One region of the Mammaliicoccus sp. D-M19 genome, then DNA from elsewhere that is predicted to be linked to it. Evidence: riboswitches for the same ligand, from Rfam matches in the RefSeq annotation. Region 1 holds a riboswitch; the other holds the start of a gene.
The links. Region 1 has a riboswitch for lysine ahead of LQ675_RS06740 (amino acid permease). Riboswitches for the same ligand answer to the same signal wherever they lie in the genome.
Positions count from the first base shown of each region.

Region 2: linked by a shared signal. The riboswitch ahead of LQ675_RS10605 (aspartate kinase) and the one ahead of LQ675_RS06740 (amino acid permease) in region 1 are both predicted to bind lysine.

Region 1 is NZ_JAJNHW010000002.1:238,795-248,277, reverse strand. Features, by position in the region: gene LQ675_RS06760 (NUDIX domain-containing protein) at 1-234, opposite strand, end outside; gene rplT (50S ribosomal protein L20) at 384-743, opposite strand; gene rpmI (50S ribosomal protein L35) at 786-986, opposite strand; gene infC (translation initiation factor IF-3) at 1,012-1,542, opposite strand; ribosomal protein L20 leader region at 1,566-1,691, opposite strand; gene LQ675_RS06740 (amino acid permease) at 1,744-3,237, opposite strand; lysine riboswitch at 3,326-3,498, opposite strand; gene thrS (threonine--tRNA ligase) at 3,568-5,496, opposite strand; gene dnaI (primosomal protein DnaI) at 5,811-6,731, opposite strand; gene LQ675_RS06725 (replicative helicase loading/DNA remodeling protein DnaB) at 6,731-8,113, opposite strand; gene nrdR (transcriptional regulator NrdR) at 8,125-8,583, opposite strand; gene LQ675_RS06715 (glyceraldehyde-3-phosphate dehydrogenase) at 8,762-9,483, opposite strand, start outside.
Region 2 is NZ_JAJNHW010000005.1:41,080-50,562, forward strand. Features, by position in the region: gene LQ675_RS10600 (aspartate-semialdehyde dehydrogenase) at 1-882, opposite strand, end outside; gene LQ675_RS10605 (aspartate kinase) at 903-2,105, opposite strand; lysine riboswitch at 2,192-2,367, opposite strand; gene LQ675_RS10610 (ABC-F family ATP-binding cassette domain-containing protein) at 2,726-4,327, opposite strand; gene LQ675_RS10615 (CvfB family protein) at 4,471-5,373, shown strand; gene LQ675_RS10620 (CAT RNA binding domain-containing protein) at 5,629-6,498, shown strand; gene LQ675_RS10625 (PTS lactose/cellobiose transporter subunit IIA) at 6,491-6,823, shown strand; gene LQ675_RS10630 (lactose/cellobiose PTS transporter subunit IIB) at 6,829-8,520, shown strand; gene lacG (6-phospho-beta-galactosidase) at 8,538-9,483, shown strand, end outside.

The DNA.
Region 1 (9,483 bases):
ATATACAAGTACTTCGTCGTCCTCATTTTCTAATATGCAATATGAAATAAGTTGTTTATATGAAGGATCTTCTTCCATATCTCCACGACGTTTTGTTTCAAATTGACTAATTGTTTCATAAATATATTTAGTTTCTTCATCTTGAATAGATTTAAACCCATCAAATTGATAAGCTTCGTTTTTAAATATTAATTTACGTGGTACAACTGTAATCATTTCATCAAATTTAGACATAATAAACTCCTTATTCTTATTTCTACACTATTTTACCAAAGCGAATTTGAAGCGTAAAGAAGACGAATCTTCTACTTTATTATTTCATAAAAAAAGCCATCAATAAAGTTAATAACTTTATTGACAGCTTATACAACAATGAAATGCAATTATTTAGCTAAAGCGTCTTTAGCTTTAGTAGCTAATTCAGCAAATGCTTTTTCGTCTGAAATAGCGATTTCAGAAAGCATTTTACGGTTAATTTCAATACCAGCTACTTTAAGACCATTCATTAAACGGCTATAGCTGATGTCGTTTTGACGAGCTGCTGCATTAATACGTGCAATCCATAATTTACGGAATTCACGTTTTTTCTGACGACGGTCACGGTAAGCGTAGTTACCAGATTTCATAACTTGTTGCTTAGCAACTTTATATAATGTATGTTTTGAACCAAAGTAACCTTTAGATAATTTTAAAACTTTTTTACGACGAGCTCTCGTCACTGTTCCACCTTTAACACGTGGCATGATAATTCCTCCTTAAAATGGACCATTAGTCCGCTATGTTTATTATTTTACGTACGTTAACATTTGTTTAACTCGTTTAGTATCTGATTTAGAAACTAATGAAGCTTTACGCAATTTACGTTTTGCTTTTGTAGATTTGTTTGCGAATAAGTGTGAAGTGAACGCTCTAGAACGTTTTAATTGACCTGAACCAGTTCTTTTAACACGTTTTGCTGCTCCACGATGAGTTTTCATTTTAGGCATTGAGATTTCCTCCTATAATTTCGGTTTATTTGTCGTTTGAAATCGGCGCTAACATTAAGAACATTGAACGCCCTTCCATTTTAGGTCTTTGTTCAACTGTTGCTATGTCTTTACAAGATTCTGCAAAGCGTTCTAACACACGTTGACCAATTTCTTTATGCGTGATTGCACGACCTCTAAATCTAATAGATACTTTAACTTTATCTTCTTTAGATAAGAATTTTTGAGCATGTTTCAATTTAGTTTCGAAGTCATGTTCTTCGATAGTTGGACTTAATCGAATTTCTTTAACATTGACTACTTTTTGTTTCTTACGCATTTCTTTTTCTTTCTTCTGCTGTTCGAATTTGTATTTACCGTAATCCATAATTCTTGCAACAGGTGGTTTAGCATTAGGCGCTACGATTACAACGTCTAAATCTACTCTTTCAGCCATTTCAAGGGCTTCATATTTAGATTTAACACCAATTTGCTCACCATCTTGGCCAATAAGGCGAAGTTCTTTTGCACGAATTTTGTCGTTTACTTGAGTCTGATCTTTAGCTATGGTTGACACCTCCTAGAATTTTACGAAGTCGTCCAAGAAAAAAAGAACGAATGCATAATGCACCCGTTCTCATCCATAAACTTTAAAGGTTTATTGTACCTGCTAACTGCTTTACGCGTCACTACAGGTGAGAAGCGGGTATGCTTCTACTTGGTCCGTTTCGTATTCAACAAAACTTATCTTACCAATTATAAACCCTTATGTCAATGTTTATTTAATATTCTTTTCAAATTCTTTCATATCCACATCTTGACTTAAGTCAACTTTATCAAGTGGAATCATTTTAGTTCTGTATTTTAGTTTATGAAAAATATAAAACGCTAAAAATACAGGAATACCCATATAAGTAATAAAGAATCTTCTTGGTTCGAATTCACCAGTTTGGATGAAATCAACATCTTGCCCTACGATTACAATTGCACATAATACAAAAGCAAACAATGGACCAAATGGGAACCATTTAGCTTTATATTTTAATTTTGTCTTATCATAATCTTGTAGATCAAATGCTCTTCTAAATCTATAATGACTGATTGCGATTCCTAACCATGCAATAAAGCCAGTCATACCTGAAGCAGCAATAATATATTCATATGCGCCACCACTTAAATGCTCAATTGCAAATATAAGAACAACAACTACTGCTGTTGCAAATAATGCTGTGTAAGGTACACCTGATTTATTTGTTTTTGAAAATACTGGTGAAGCTAATTTATCTTTACTCATTGAAAATAGCATTCTAACTGAAGCATACATACCAGAGTTACCTGCTGATAATACTGAAGTTAAAATGACAGCATTCATAAATGAAGCTGCAAATGCTAAACCAGCATTCTCAAATACAAGAGTAAATGGTGATTTCGCAATTTCGTCTCCACCCATTAAGTTTGGATTTGTATAAGGAATAATCATACCAATTACAAAGATTGCTAAAATATAAAATAATAAAATTCTCCAGAATACTTGTTTAATCGCTTTAGGTACTGCTCTTTCAGGATTTTCAGATTCTCCAGCTGTAATACCAATCAACTCGGTACCTTGGAATGAGAATCCTGCAACTAAGAATACACCTAATACAAGTAAGAAAGTATTAACATTCGAGTCACCTAAGAACGGTGCGTCACCTGCTACAAAGTTATCGAAACCTAAGTATTCGCCACCTAATAAGCCGAATATCGTTAATAAACCTACACCAATGAAAATAATAACTGTCGCTACTTTAATAAATGCAAACCAGTATTCACTTTCCCCGTATACTCTAACTGAAAGTGCATTAAGGCCAAATATAATAACCATAAAAATGACACTCCATAACCATGATGGAACGATTTCTAGTGGTTCCCAATAACTCACAACTTGAGATGCAATTGTGATATCAGCTGCAACTGTGATAACCCAGTTAAACCAATAGTTCCATCCTAAAGCAAATCCTAGTGATGGATCGACAAATCGTGTTGCGTAAGTACTAAAAGAACCAGAGACTGGTAAATAAGTTGCCATTTCTCCTAATGATGTCATAAGGAAGAAGACCATCAAGCCAACTATTGCATATGCTAGTAATGCACCACCCGGTCCAGCATCTCTAATCGCTCCGCCAGAAGTCATAAATAAACCTGTACCAATACAACCACCGATGGCTATCATAGAGATATGTCTATCTTTGAGTTTCCTTTGAATATTGTTCGTTGATTTTTCTTGATTCATTGCTATTTCCTTTCTCCATTCCACAATCGAGCCACTAAAAAAGTCGCATATCTCAAGAGATATGCGACCGATATATGAACATTCCATACAAATTGGTAGCACATCACTTAGTGTGACAGTCCAGTATCTATTAAACACTGGCCCAACAAATCATATTATGGATATGATTTGTTTCGGCGATGCACCCTTTCGTTATTTCAACATACGCGCCATTACGCTTCTGAATAATTACTCTTGAGCATCGCAACCTCTAACTCATTACTGAGGAATATTTAATTAAATTTCACTATTAAAACTATACCCGATGATTCCAGAAATTTCAATAGGCTATTACTTTTTTAGTCGAATTTCATCCACAATATTCCAGATAAACTCGTCTTTTTCAACTGTTTTTGAATCTTTTGATCCGTATTGACGTACATTTACTTCTTGGTTTTCAACTTCTTTATCACCAACAACGATTTGGTACGGTATTTTTTGCATTTGAGCTTCACGAATTTTATATCCCATTTTCTCGTTACGGTCATCAATATGAACACGTACACCTTGAGATTTCAATTCATCATTTAATGCTCTTGCATAATCGTAATGTAAGTCAACATTTACAGGTATAATTTCCACTTGTCTTGGTGCTAACCAAAGTGGGAATGCACCTTTAGTTTCTTCTATTAAGAATGCAGTAAATCTTTCCATTGTAGAAATAACGCCCCTATGAATAACAACTGGACGATGTTCTTCACCATCATTACCAATGTAAGTTAAATCAAATTTTTGTGGTAATAAGAAGTCTAATTGTGCAGTAGATAAAGTTTCTTCTTTACCCATTGCTGTTTTAACTTGAACGTCTAATTTAGGACCATAGAATGCCGCTTCACCGATTGCTTCTTCATATGGTAATGCCATTTCATCGATTACTTCTTTAAGAACTGCTTGCGCTTTATTCCACATTTCGTCATCATCGAAGTATTTTTCTTTATCTTCAGGATCACGATAACTTAATCTGAATGTATAGTCCTCGAATCCGAAATCTTTATACACATCAAGAATCATATTAACAACGCGTTTAAATTCTTCTTTAATTTGGTCTGGACGAACAAAGATATGTGCGTCATTTAAAGTCATACCTCTTACACGTTGTAATCCAGATACTGCACCACTTGCTTCATATCTATGCATCATACCTAATTCTGCTATACGAATTGGTAACTCTCTATATGAATGACGACTATTTTTATAAATCATCATGTGATGTGGACAGTTCATAGGTCTAAGCACAAGTTCTTCATTGCCTAAATCCATTGTAGGGAACATATCTTCGTGATAGTGATCCCAATGTCCAGATTTCTTATAGAATTCTACATTAGCCATAATTGGTGTATAAACGTGGTCATAACCCATAGCGACTTCTTTATCTACAATATAACGTTCTAATTCACGTCTAATAGTTGCGCCATTTGGTAACCATAAAGGTAAGCCAGCACCTACATCTTGATTAGTTGTAAATAATTCTAATTCTCTACCGATTTTACGGTGATCACGTTCTTTTCTTTCTTCTAATACTTTCAAGTATGCTTTTAAGTCTTTTTTATCAAAGAATGCTGTTCCATAAATACGTTGCAACATCTTATTGTTTGAGTCACCTCTCCAATAAGCACCTGCAGTAGATAATAATTTGAATTCTTTAATTTTTGAAGTTGAAGGCACATGTACACCGCGACATAAATCTGTAAATTCACCTTGAGAATAAAGTGTTACATTTTCATCTTCAGGAATAGCATCAATTAATTCTAATTTATATTCATCATTTTTAAAGAATGCTTTCGCTTCATCTCGACTTACAACTTTACGTTCAATTTTAAAGTTTTCATTCACAATTTGTTTCATTTCTTTTTCGATTGTTTCAAAGTCGTCACTAGAAATTTTATGTTCTGTATCTACATCGTAGTAGAACCCACCTTCGATTACAGGACCTACGCCAAACTTCACATCACCATATAACCTTTGTAAAGCTTGTGCCATTAAATGTGCAGTTGAATGTCTTAACACTTCCAAAGCTTCATCGCTTCCAGGTGTAACAATTTCAATTTCCCCATCATTTTCTAAAGGTCTTGTTAAATCTACTAATTGTCCATTAAATTTACCTGCTACAGCTTTCTTTCTTAAACCTGGACTAATGGATTGTGCGATTTCTTCAGTAGTTGTGCCTTGTTCAAACCCTTTCACATTACCATCCGGAAACTTAATATTTATCTCACTCATAACGACTTCCTCCTCTTTTTTATTAAAGAACACAAAAAAGAGACCTCATCCAAAGGGACGAAATCTCTCGCGGTACCACCCTCATTAACGCACTTAACGTATAAGTACGATAACTCTACATAAGATAACGGTCTTGAGCCGAATGTGGATTAACACATCATGTATTGAGGGAGTAACTATTTATATTGCATTATCTCAATTTCAGCTCAATGAGACTCTCTGTGAATGCTTTATAGACGTCATGTCCTCTAAATTTGTATATTCATTTACGATAATTCAATTATACAACTCTACTGTAAAATATCAAGCTAAAATTAAGCGCGATAGTTTTTACCATCTAATTCATATGGTTCAGAGATTGTTTTGATGCGTTCCATAATTCGACTAGCTTTTGTAATCTCTGCACCTTGTCGTGTTTTGCTCAAATGGAATTCTAATTCATCAAAGTTAAAATTCGAACTAAAGAATGTCGGTAATTTATGGACCATTCTATAATGCAATAATGGACCCAATATTTCATCACGAACCCATGGCGTCAGTTCTTCAGCACCGATATCATCTAGCATCAACACTTTAGCTTCACGTGCCGCTTCAAATCGACTACTGAACGATCCATCATTAAATCCATTTTTAAGCACTCTAATAAATTCAGGTAAATATATAATCGTTGAAGGTTGCTTTTTAACTTTTAACTGATTCGAAATTGCACCTAATATATACGATTTACCCGTTCCGAATGGACCATGTATATATAGCCCTTTAACTTCTTCACCTGCTACAATTTTATTACAAATATCCATAGCTTTCTTAATGATTTGCATACGAGACTCATTTTCGATGTATATATCTTTAATTGTCGCTTTCAACGTTTCTTCTGGCATTTGGAATGATGTAACTAAACTTGATTCAAACCTTTGTTCATCGTATTCGATTTTGTTCGGACAAGGTAAGTATCTCGTTTTGATATGGTCATTCTCAATGTATAGTTCAGGTACATGACCTTTCACAAAGTTGATACAAGTGCCATAACTACCACATTTCTCACAACATTTCGATTGATCTTTATACGCTTGTAATTGATCTAAATCTCTATCAATCATTTCGTTCGTTAATTCAGATTGATGTTCTTCTAAAAATGCCTTTACCTCTTTATGAGACAATGTATCTTTTTTAATTTTTTCTAATCGTTTTTGAAAATCTTTATTTTGTTTTAAATGTTGTCCAAGTGGTTCCATTATTGATCACCTTCTTTCCAAAAAGCTTCCATTTCTTTTTGAAGCGCTTGTTTTCTTTTTTCAAACGCAGCATCAGATTCATGATCATTTTGTATTTCTTCTTTAGTTGATTCAGAAGATTTTTGTTTTAATAACCATTCTGGTGTTTTTTCAATTGATTTTAATTTATAAGGGTTATTTGCATTATTTTTACGTTCTTTTTTCTTCTCAGCTTTTTGTTTATCAAGATTTTTAACATAATGATAGGCTTCTTCAGCTGAGGATAATTTAAGTTTCTTCCAATTCGAAGCAATTTCTTCAATATACGATTTCGGTAATTGCATATTATTTTTAAACATTACATACTCTAACAAGATGTTAATAACACCGTATGGTAATTTTTCGCGTGTAATAATATCTTCAACAGTTCTCTTTTGTGCAATTGTCGGTTCAGACTGCGTAAATGATGATAACACTTCTATTGGACTTGTCGTATCCAACAGTTCAAACCAAGACAACAAAGAGTTCACTTCACCGTTTTCAGAATGTATATTTGTTTTAGGTTTTTCTTTTTTTAAATCTAATGTTGGCAGTTCACCTTCATGTTCTATTTGATAGATTGTACGTGCATGTTTTCTTAAATCTTGTAATGAAATCGTTTGGTTTTCTGTAATGGATTTTAAGATAATAGACTTCATTTCAACCGGTGTAATACCATATAAAGTAGCAATTTGTATGATTACTTCTTTTGTCTGTTTACTTAAAATTTCTTTAGAAATAAAATGATTACTCAATAATAATTCTAACATTTCAAAATCAAATTGAACGTCTGACAAATCGAGGCCTTTACTTTTATATTCGGGTCGAATATTGATATCATCTTGTTGTTCAACATTCGTCAACTTTGGCACTTTAAAGACATCAGTAAAGCTCTTTGTTACTTCATGAAAGCCTTCTGTTGTCACACTGTCATCTTTATATCTATTTTTTAACCTAATATATCTCGCCTTACCAATTTGTTGATATAAAAATACAGATAATAAAGGATCATTAAAGAATTGCTCTGCTGTAGCAGGTTGCTCTAATTGATAAATAAATGATTGTGCTTCTTGATTCGTTTTAAAATATGTCTTAAGTAAGCCGATACCTTCTAACAAGTCTAAAGCATCTCTAAAGCTAGACAGATTAATTCTTAAATCATTCATAATTGTATAATGATTATACGCTTCTGCTTCATGATGATAATTAAACTGCGATAAATATAAATAAACACCAATTGCATCAGTTCCAATTAATGGCGTATATAAACTAACTAATATATCTTGATGTACATGTGTATAATTATAATTCGATTTAACATAGAAGCCATCACTTGGCTTGATACCACTAAAATATTCCGCCATTAATACTCACCTTACTTTCGGTCTTTCAATATGCCTTGCATAGACTTTAATAATTGATCGACATCTTTAAATTCTCTATATACTGACGCAAATCTTACATAAGATACTTGATCGACATCCATTAAATGTTCCATAACTTTTTCACCGATATCATTTGAAGATACTTCTGTATTACCTTCAGATCTTAATTCCTTTTCAACTTGATTTGTGATTTCTTCTAATTTTTGATAAGCAACTGGTCTTTTTTCACAAGAACGTACTAAACCGTTTAATATTTTATCTCTATTAAATGTTTGTCTTGCGCCGTCTTTTTTTACGACGATTAAAGGTGTGAGCTCTACCCTTTCAAAAGTTGTGAAACGAAATCCACATGATTCACATTCTCTTCGTCTTCTAATTGCCACTAAATCATCCGCGTGTCTAGAATCTACAACTTTAGAATTTTCATATTTACAGTTTGGACATCTCATTCGTTTCACCCCTCATATACTTATTACATAGGTTGATTATACAGTAGTTTGTTATTTTTTTAAACGCTCACTACTTTTCAAAATGCACTTATAGATACTTAACAGTATTATTATTCAATAAAAAACGTAATGCGGTATTTAATTTACCACATTACGTTTTAAATGTAACTTATATCACTTATGAAATTTTTTGTTCTCTCACTTCTGAAAGTATTTGAGCAATTTGTTCTGCAAGTTCAACAACTCTCATTGAGTAGCCCCATTCATTGTCATACCAAGCGAGTACTTTCACTTTATTATCTGCAATGACCATTGTAGATTGTTCGTCAACGATTGCTGAATGTGGATTCGTTTTGAAATCAATTGAAACAAGTGGTTCATCATTAATATCCATTATCCCTTTTAATGGTCCATTACTAGCTTGACGTAATGCTGCATTTACTTCTTCAACTGTTACATTTTGTTTTAAATCTACAACTAAATCAACAAGTGAAACATTAGAAGTTGGAACTCTTAATGCCATTCCATGCATTTTCCCTTCTAATTCAGGGAGTACAAGTGACAATGCTTTTGCTGCACCTGTTGAAGTTGGAATGATACTATCCGTACAAGAACGTGCTCTTCTCAAATCTTTATGAGGATTGTCTAAGTTCTTTTGGTCATTTGTAAATGCATGTACAGTTGTCATTAAACCATTTTCGATTCCAAATGTGTCATTTAAAACTTTGGCTACCGGGCTTAAACAATTCGTTGTACAAGATGCATTTGAAACAATATCATAATCATTTAAATCAAGTGCATCATCATTTACACCTCTAACAATTGTTTGAACATGGCCACCTTTAGATGGTCCTGTTAAAATAACTTTCTTAGCGCCAGCGTCAATATGTGCAATAGCTT
Region 2 (9,483 bases), on a different contig from region 1:
TAAAGAATCATCTTTACGAATTCTTCCAACGAATACTTCATCTTTACCAGTAGAATGAATCGCTAGTGGATATTCATTATTTTCTACGTTATCTACTAAGACAACACGGTCATCTTCATTAAATAAGTTACGAATATCTTCAACAGTCGCTTCTTTATCTAAAGTTACGTTGATATGCACACTGTGGCTATCTTGAACAGGTACACGCACACAAGTTGCTGTTACATTTAAAGAAGGTTGATCTAAGATTTTTCTAGTTTCATCGATCATTTTTTGTTCTTCTTTTGTATAACCATCTTCTAAGAATACATCTATATGTGGTAACACATTATTATAAATTGGGTGAGGGTAGTTCTTTGGTGCTTCTCCTTTTTCACCATTAGCTAAATCTTCACGACCAGCTAAACCGGATCCTGATACAGCTTGATATGTTGTATAAGCAACACGTTTTAATCCGAATTGATCTAATAAAGGTTTTAAAGGTATAACTGATTGAATTGTTGAACAGTTAGGGTTTGCAATAATTTTACGATTTAATTTAGGTACATTCACTTCCGGAACGATTAAATCAATATCTTCATGCATACGCCATTGACTTGAATTATCGATTACAATTGCACCATGTTGTTCAAATAGTGGGGCGAATTTCTCGCTTGTACCACCTCCAGCACTCATAATAACGTAATCGAAATTGCCATCAGTTTTCTCTTCTGTCAATGCTTCAACCGTATAAGTTTTTCCTTGGAATTCGATTTTTATGCCTGCTGATCTAGGTGATGAAAATAATACAAGTTCATCAAATGGTACATTTTTTCTATCTAATACTTCTAATACTTTTTCTCCTACTAAACCTGTTGCGCCAACAACTGCTAATTTTGTCATTTTGTTCACTCCATCATTCATTATATATTAAATGCTTCACTTAAAGTTCGAACGGCAGTTTCTCCTAATTCACGATCAACAACATAAGAAATACTAATCTCAGAAGTTGTTGTTTGATAGAAGTTAATGTCATGACTAATTAAAGTGCGGAATGCTTTTGAAGCTATTCCTGACATATCTCTCATACCTGTTCCGATTACTGAAAGTTTAGCGTAGTTATCTCTCATTTTATAACGTAAATGAGGGTATTCCTCAGTAAGTTGTTCAATGATTTGTTCGATTTGATATACGTCTGAATCTTTAATCGTAAACGAAAGCTGTAATCCTTGTTGATTTTCAATTTGAGATATCATATCAACATTCATTGATTGTTCTTCTAATGAATCAAATAATTTCTGTAACAATGCAAAGTTTTGCATCGGATAAGTTAAAGTAACATGAATCATATGTGTATCAAGTGCGACTCCTGTAACTGCTTTTTTCTCTAATATCTCTGTTTGTGGCATAATCCATGTTCCTTTCACGTTTGATAATGTTCTACCAAGATATAATGGTATGTTATAATTTTTTGCAATTTCGACACTTCTAGATTCTAATACACCAGCACCTAAAGCACTCATTTCCATCATTTCTTCATATGAAACTTCATTGAGTAACTTTGCTTCTTTATAAATTCTAGGATCTGTTCCATATACACCATCAACATCAGTATATATTTCACAAGATGTATCTATACTTGCTGCAATGGCTACTGCAGTTGTATCAGAACCGCCGCGTCCTAAAGTCGTAATTTCTAGATGATCATTCACACCTTGAAATCCTGCAACGACAAGAATGTCATTTTTTTCAAAAGCTTCTTCAAAACGTAGTGCATCAATTTCTGCAATTTTACTTTTCAAATGATGACCAATCGTTTTAATTCCTGCTTGATATCCTGTCATTGCTTTCGTTTGAACACCAATATCATTCAATACCATTGATAAGTATGAAATGGTTTGTTGTTCTCCCGTCGTTAAAAGCATCGCTAAATGCTCATCTTTAGGTTGCGAAGTAAGTGAACTAATATTTTCAAGTAAAGAATCTGTCGTCTTACCCATAGCACTTACAACCACTACTAATTGTTCTCCATTATCAACACGTGATTTCAACATATGTGCGATATTTTTAATTTTGTCAAAATCACCAACGGACGTACCGCCAAATTTTAAAACACTCTGACTCAAAATAATTCCTCCTATAAATCGGAGACGAACGCTGTAATATAAATAAAAAAACAAGTTCGGCATTCGAACTTGTTTTAATTTATATATACAAGTGATGCACTCCATTATTCTTAAGATAATGACAGACAATTAGCTCTTAACCTAAATGTCCAACACCATATTTCTGCAAAAATACAATGTTTCGGCATCGCACCCTTTCACTCCTTTAAGATTGCAGTCCAGTAGGGGAGTTACTAATGATTGATGCGCCTCATCAAAAACATATTCAATTGGTATGCATTCATTATACATACAAAGAATATTGATGTAAAGAGAGAAAACTGATAATTTCAAAAAGTTCTTACTATTTAGACGATAAGCCCTAGAAATCAATATTCATTCATATTCATTTTAGAAGGTAATGGGGCGGTGTAGGTATTTTATAGGAATGGGGGGGATGTTGGTAAGAAAAGTAGGATTGTATTTATCTTGTTTTATCAGTCTTGATAAATAGGAGGACTGAACATTGCAAGTCAGCTCTCACTAGCTACATTGAACGCCAAAAACACCCCACATTACCTCATTTCCCCAAATAAAAAAGCTAGGACTTATAAAAATGTCCTAGCTTCTCTATATGAAAATTAGTTATAAACACCTTGATCTCTCAAGTATTCTTCATAACTGATTTCTTTAGAAATTGCGCCGTCTTCTTTGATTTCAATTACGCGGTTGGCGATTGTATTGATAAATTCAAAGTCATATGAAGTAAAGATTAATGATCCTTTGAAATTCTTCAAGCCATCATTGACTGCAGTGATACTTTCTAAGTCTAAGTGGTTTGTTGGTTCATCTAGTAATAATACGTTAGAGTTTGATAACATCATTTTACTTAACATACATCTTACTTTTTCTCCACCTGAAAGGACACTTGCTTTTTTCTTAACTTCTTCACCACTAAATAACATACGTCCAAGGAATCCTCTTAAGAATGTTTCTGTTTGTTCTTCTGGTGGTGCATATTGTCTTAACCAGTCAACTAAGTTCATTTCAATACCTTCGAAATAATCTGAGTTATCTTTTGGTAAGTATGATTGTGTTGTTGTAACGCCCCATTTAACTGTTCCTTCATCTGGTTCAAGTTCACCAGCTAAAATACGAAGTAGGGTTGTTTTAGCAATCTCACTTTCTCCAATTAATACAGCTTTATCATTTGGATTCATTGTAAATGAAACGTTATTTAATACTTTTTGACCGTCAATTGTTTTTGAAACACCTTGAACTTGTAATAAGTCGTTACCGATTTCTCGTTCAATTGTGAAATTAACGAATGGATAACGTCTTGATGATGGTTGAATGTCATCGAGTTCAATTTTTTCAAGCATTTTCTTACGGCTTGTTGCTTGTTTAGATTTAGAAGCGTTCGCACTAAATCTAGCAATAAAGTCTTGTAATTCTTTAATGCGTTCTTCTTTTTTCTTGTTTTGGTCTTGAGCCATTTGAGAAGCAAGTTGACTTGATTGATACCAGAAGTCATAGTTTCCGACAAATAGTTTAATTTTGCCGTAATCTAAGTCAGCTATATGTGTACAGACATTGTTTAAGAAATGTCTATCATGTGATACGACGATAACTGTATTCTCAAAGTTAATTAAGAAATCTTCTAACCAAGCAATCGCTTTAATATCTAAACCGTTTGTAGGCTCATCGAGTAATAGAACATCTGGCTCACCAAATAAACTTTGAGCAAGAAGTACTTTTACTTTTTGGTTGTTTTCTAATTCAGACATCATTTTGTCATGTAATTCGTCTTTAATACCTAAACCTGAAAGTAATACAGATGCATCCGCTTCTGCATTCCATCCGTTCATTTCAGCAAACTCACCTTCAAGTTCTGCTGCACGCATACCATCTTCATCTGAGAAATCTGGTTTCATATAAATTTCATTTTTCTCAGTCATAACTTGCCATAATTTTTCATGGCCTTTTAATACAACATCAATCACTTTTTCATCTTCGTGCGCAAAGTGATCCTGTTTTAATACTGCTAAACGTTCATCTTTACCAAGTGAAACGTGACCTGATTGAGAATCTAATTCGCCTGATAATACTTTTAAGAACGTTGATTTTCCAGCTCCATTAGCACCGATAAGTCCGTAACAGTTACCTGGTGTGAACTTAATATTTACATCTTCAAAAAGCTTACGATCACCGAAACGTAAACTTACATTCGTAACTTGTAACATTAAATGACTCCTTTTCATTAATACTTCTACCGATGAATTATATCATAAATGAAACAAAAATGGGCAAGAGTTTGAACAGTCGTTACACGAAGCAAAATGCATGTTATAATGAATAAACGAAAAACATATGAATGGAGAATGACATGGCACACGAAAAAGATACGCTTGTAGGTCGCATAGACTTTTTAAAAGTGGATAGATTGGAAGGTTCAACTTATCATTTACTTGGACCAAATAGCGAACCTATTAAAATGAATGCTTCAGAAGTCGAAGATGACGATCAATTAGAAATCGGTGAAGATTATAGTTTCTTTGTATATCCAAGCCGATCTGGAGAATTATTTGCAACACAAAACATGCCAACTATTACAAAAGACCGTTATGATTGGGTAAAAGTATTGAGAGTAGACCGTGATGGTGCTGCAGTAGATGTAGGATTACCTAGAGAAGTACTCATTCCATGGGAAGATCTACCTAAAGTTAAAGAACTATGGCCACAAAACGGTGACATGATATTCTGTACACTTAGAATAGATAGTAATAGTCAAATGTTTGCGAGATTAGCAACTGAAACAATCGTTGATACAATGTACAAAACAGCTGAAGAATCTATATTACATCAACATGTAACAGCAAGACCATATCGTTTATTAAGAGTAGGTACTTTCCTCCTATCTGAAGATGGTTATAAAATCTTTGTACACGAATCAGAACGTAAACATGAGCCAAGACTAGGTGAAGAAATGGACGTTAGAATCATCGGCGTAAAAGAAAACGGTGAATTAAATGGTTCATTCTTACCATTGGCACATGAAAGACTTGATGAAGATGGCCAAGTGATATTTGATTTACTAGTAGAATATGACGGAGAATTACCATTTTGGGATAAATCAAACCCAGAAGCAATTAAAGAAGTCTTTAATATGAGTAAAGCAAGTTTCAAACGTGCTATCGGTAGATTATACAAGCAAAAACTGATCACAATCGAGACTGGTAAAATTACCATTACCAAAAAAGGTTGGGCTCAAGTTAAAAAAGAAGACTAATCATATAACCAAACCGACACTTCAAAATGAAGTAGGTTTGGTTTTTTAATGCATTTATATTCCATTTAATTACAATATTGACATAATTTAAAAAGCGTTGTAAATTATAAATGTAACAATATCGAACATTAATAAACAATTAAATATTTGGATCGTGACTATTCAATTAGGCGAAAACCACAATTCTTGAGGTGCATCAATCACCTCTAAGTCTTGTGGTATTTTTATTTCAAATGATTGGAGGTATTGCTGCCTATGATAATCAAACAAGTCCTTAACAATAATGTTGCTATTGCCATTACTGAAAATGGTGAAGAAGTTATCGCGATGGGGAAAGGAATTGTGTTCTCAAAAAAGAAAGGTGATTTCTTATCTCATCAAACACCCGAGAAAATATTTAGACTCGATAATCAAGAAGTGAGATTTCATTTACAGTCTTTAGTTAATGATGTCCCCGTACCTATTATTACGACATGTTGTGAAATCATAAATGATGTTCAACATAAATTTGATTTTACGTTTCAAGATTATATTTATGTCACGTTAACACACCATTTGCATCACGCTGTTAATATTCATCAAAACAATCAAAAGATACAGACATTTTCTATTGATGTTAAAAGCATTCATCCTCGTGCATTTGAATCTAGTTTATACGCATTGACGATTATTAAACGAAATTTAAATATTTCTTTCCCAGCATATGAAGCAAATAATCTAGCATTACATTTTATCAATGCTGAGCAACCTGAAGGTATCGAAAATCAAACTGCTTATAAGAATAAAAATATTCAACTGAACGATTTAATCAATTGCTTAAACCAAATAGGTATTACTCGGAATAAGTCCAATGAATATTATTATGATAGATTCATCCAGCACTTAAAGTATTTAACAGAACACATTCTTGATTATTCTGAAGACTTATCTCAACAAGTTGATATATCATTCCAACAGCATTTAAAAACACACTATCCAAATTCTTATTTGTACGCAAAAGACTTATATCATGCCATATCAAGAAAGTTCAATATTGTTATTAATCAACATCACTTGTTCTATTTTCAGTTGCATATAGAACGCATATTATCATCACAAAAAGGAGGCACAACAAGAGATGAGTAGAGAAGAAAATATGATGGTAGGTTTCACCATTGTTGCGATAGCTGGGGATGCAAGAAGAGAAGTTATGGCGGCTATGGAAAAAGCTAAAAATGGACTATTCGAAGAAGCACGTAGTCATATTGAAAGTGCAAATACATATATAACGGAAGCACATAAAGAACAAACCCAATGTTTAGCTCAAGAAGCAAGTGGTGAATCATCTGAGTTAAGTTTTATTATGGTACACGGTCAAGATCACTTAATGACAACGATGGCACTACGTGATTCTGTAAATTACATCATTGATATTTATGAACAACTTCAAACTTTAAAACAAAATGGGTGATACTTGTGAATAAGATAATTAAATTTATTGAAAAGATGAAACCATTTTTTGAGAAAGTGGCTTCTAATCCATACTTAACGGCAATTAGAGATGGCTTCGTTGCATTAATGCCAGTTATTTTATTTTCATCATTATTTATTTTAGTTGCTTACGTACCGAACGTTTGGGGATTCCATTGGCCAAAAAATATCGAAACAACCATTATGAAAGTGTATCAATTCACGATGGGTATGTTAGCACTTTATATGGCAGGAACCGTTACGAAATCATTAACTGACAATAAAAACTTAAAATTACCTAAAACGAACCAAATCAATGTCATTTCAACATTCGTAGCTGCTGAATCTTCATTACTAATTGTAGCGATGAACCCCGTTAAAGACGGTATAAGTATTGACATGCTTGGTACTAAAGGACTTATCGCGTCATTTATTGTAGCATTTGTAATACCAAATATTTATAAATTCTTTATTGGTAGAAATATCACAATCAAGATGCCTCCTCAAGTACCCGGTAATATCGCACAAGCGTTTAAAGATATGATCCCGTTTGCCGCTTCTGTCGGTTTATTCTGGATTATTGATATCGCGATCCGTCAAATTGCGAATGGTAACTTAGCAGAATTGGCGACAATTATACTGTCACCATTATTTACTGCTGCGAATGGTTACTTAGGATTTGCGATTATCTTCGGATTTATTGCTTTCTTCTGGTTTATTGGTGTACATGGACCATCTGTAGTAGGTCCAGCTGTTATTGCAATTATGTATAACAACCAAGTTGAAAACTTAAGATTATTTAGAGAAGGTCAACATGCACATATTGCATTAACACAAAGTACGCAAGACTTTGTAGCACTTATTGGAGGTACAGGTGCCACATTCTTAGTTCCATATATATTTATATTCTTGTGTAAGTCTAAAGAACTTAAAGCTGTTGGTAAAGCGTCATTTATTCCTACAACATTTGCTGTAAATGAACCTTTACTATTTGGTGCACCAATAATTTTAAACCCAGTATTCATGATACCTTTTATTGTTACACCAATTCTAAACTCATGGGTATTGAAATTCTTTGTAGAGAATTTAGGTATGAATGGTTTCATGCATTTCTTACCATGGCCGACACCAGGACCTATAGGTATTTACATGGCATCTAACTTCGCGCCATTATCATTATTATTAATTGCCGTTATTATGATACTCGACTTTGTGATTTGGATGCCATTTATTAAAGCGTATGATCGCATAAAAGTGAGTGAAGAACGCGGTACGATTGAATGTCAAAATATTGTACAGCCTCAATCAAATGCAGAGTCAAACAAAAATAGTCAGTTAGAAACAACTAATACTATAGTTCAATATGACATTAAAGATCACGTCAATGTATTAGTCGTATGTGCTGGTGGTGGTACAAGTGGTATACTCGCTAATTCGTTAAATAAAGCTGCTAAAGAACAAAACATTCATTTAAATGCTACTGCGAGGGCATATGGTCAAGATATGGATTTAATTAAAGATATGAACATTGTTATATTAGCCCCTCAAATGGATTCAATGAAAAATGAAATGAAGAAATATACTGACCAACATAATGCTCTTCTTATGACAACAACAGGTAAAGAATATATTGCTCTTACAAGGGATGGAGAAGCAGCAATAGAGAAGATATACAAACTACTATTAGAAGAAAAATAAAACAAAGGAGTATAAGCATGTTAGAATTACCAAAAACTTTTGTACTAGGCGCTGCAACAGCAGCATATCAAGTCGAAGGATCAAGCAAAGTAGATGGAAAGGGACGTGTGCTTTGGGATGAATTTTTAGAAAAACAAGGAAGATTCAGGCCAGATCCAGCAAGTGATTTTTATAATCGATATGAAGAAGATATTAAATTAGCTTCAGAACATGGTATTAAAGCGTTAAGAATTTCTATTGCTTGGTCTCGCATATTTCCAAAAGGGTATGGGGATGTTAATCAAAAAGGGGTAGAATATTATAAAAATGTATTTGCGACATGTCGTAAATATAATATCGAACCATATGTGACTTTACATCATTTTGATACGCCTGAAGAACTATTCAAACAAGGGGATTGGTTATGTAAGGAAAACATCACGCATTTTGTGAACTATGCAGCATTTTGCTTTGAGACATTTAAAGATGATGTTCAATATTGGATGACAATTAATGAACCTATCGCATATACTTTAGGTCAATATGTAACAGGCGCGTTTCCACCTGGTGAACAATATCAAGTCGTCAAATGTCTCCAAGCTCAACATAATCTTATTGTTGCGCATAGTAAAGTAGTTAAACTATATAAAGAGAAAGGTTATAACGGAGAAATCGGTATTATACATGCTTTAACTCAAATATATCCAATTAATCAACAACCTGAAAATGTAAAAGCTGCTAAAATACAGGATACATTTATAAATGGACTTTTATTAGATGGTACATTTTTAGGAGAATATTCTAGTGAGAAAATGGAGGTCATTCATCATCTACTCAATATATATGATGGTTCATTAGATCTGACGGAAGAGGAAATGACAATCATTAAAGAAGCTAGTCAATTACAAGATTTCTTAGGTATCAATTATTATCAAAGTAATTGGGTTAAATCAAATGAAGCGGATAGCTTAATACATCATAATG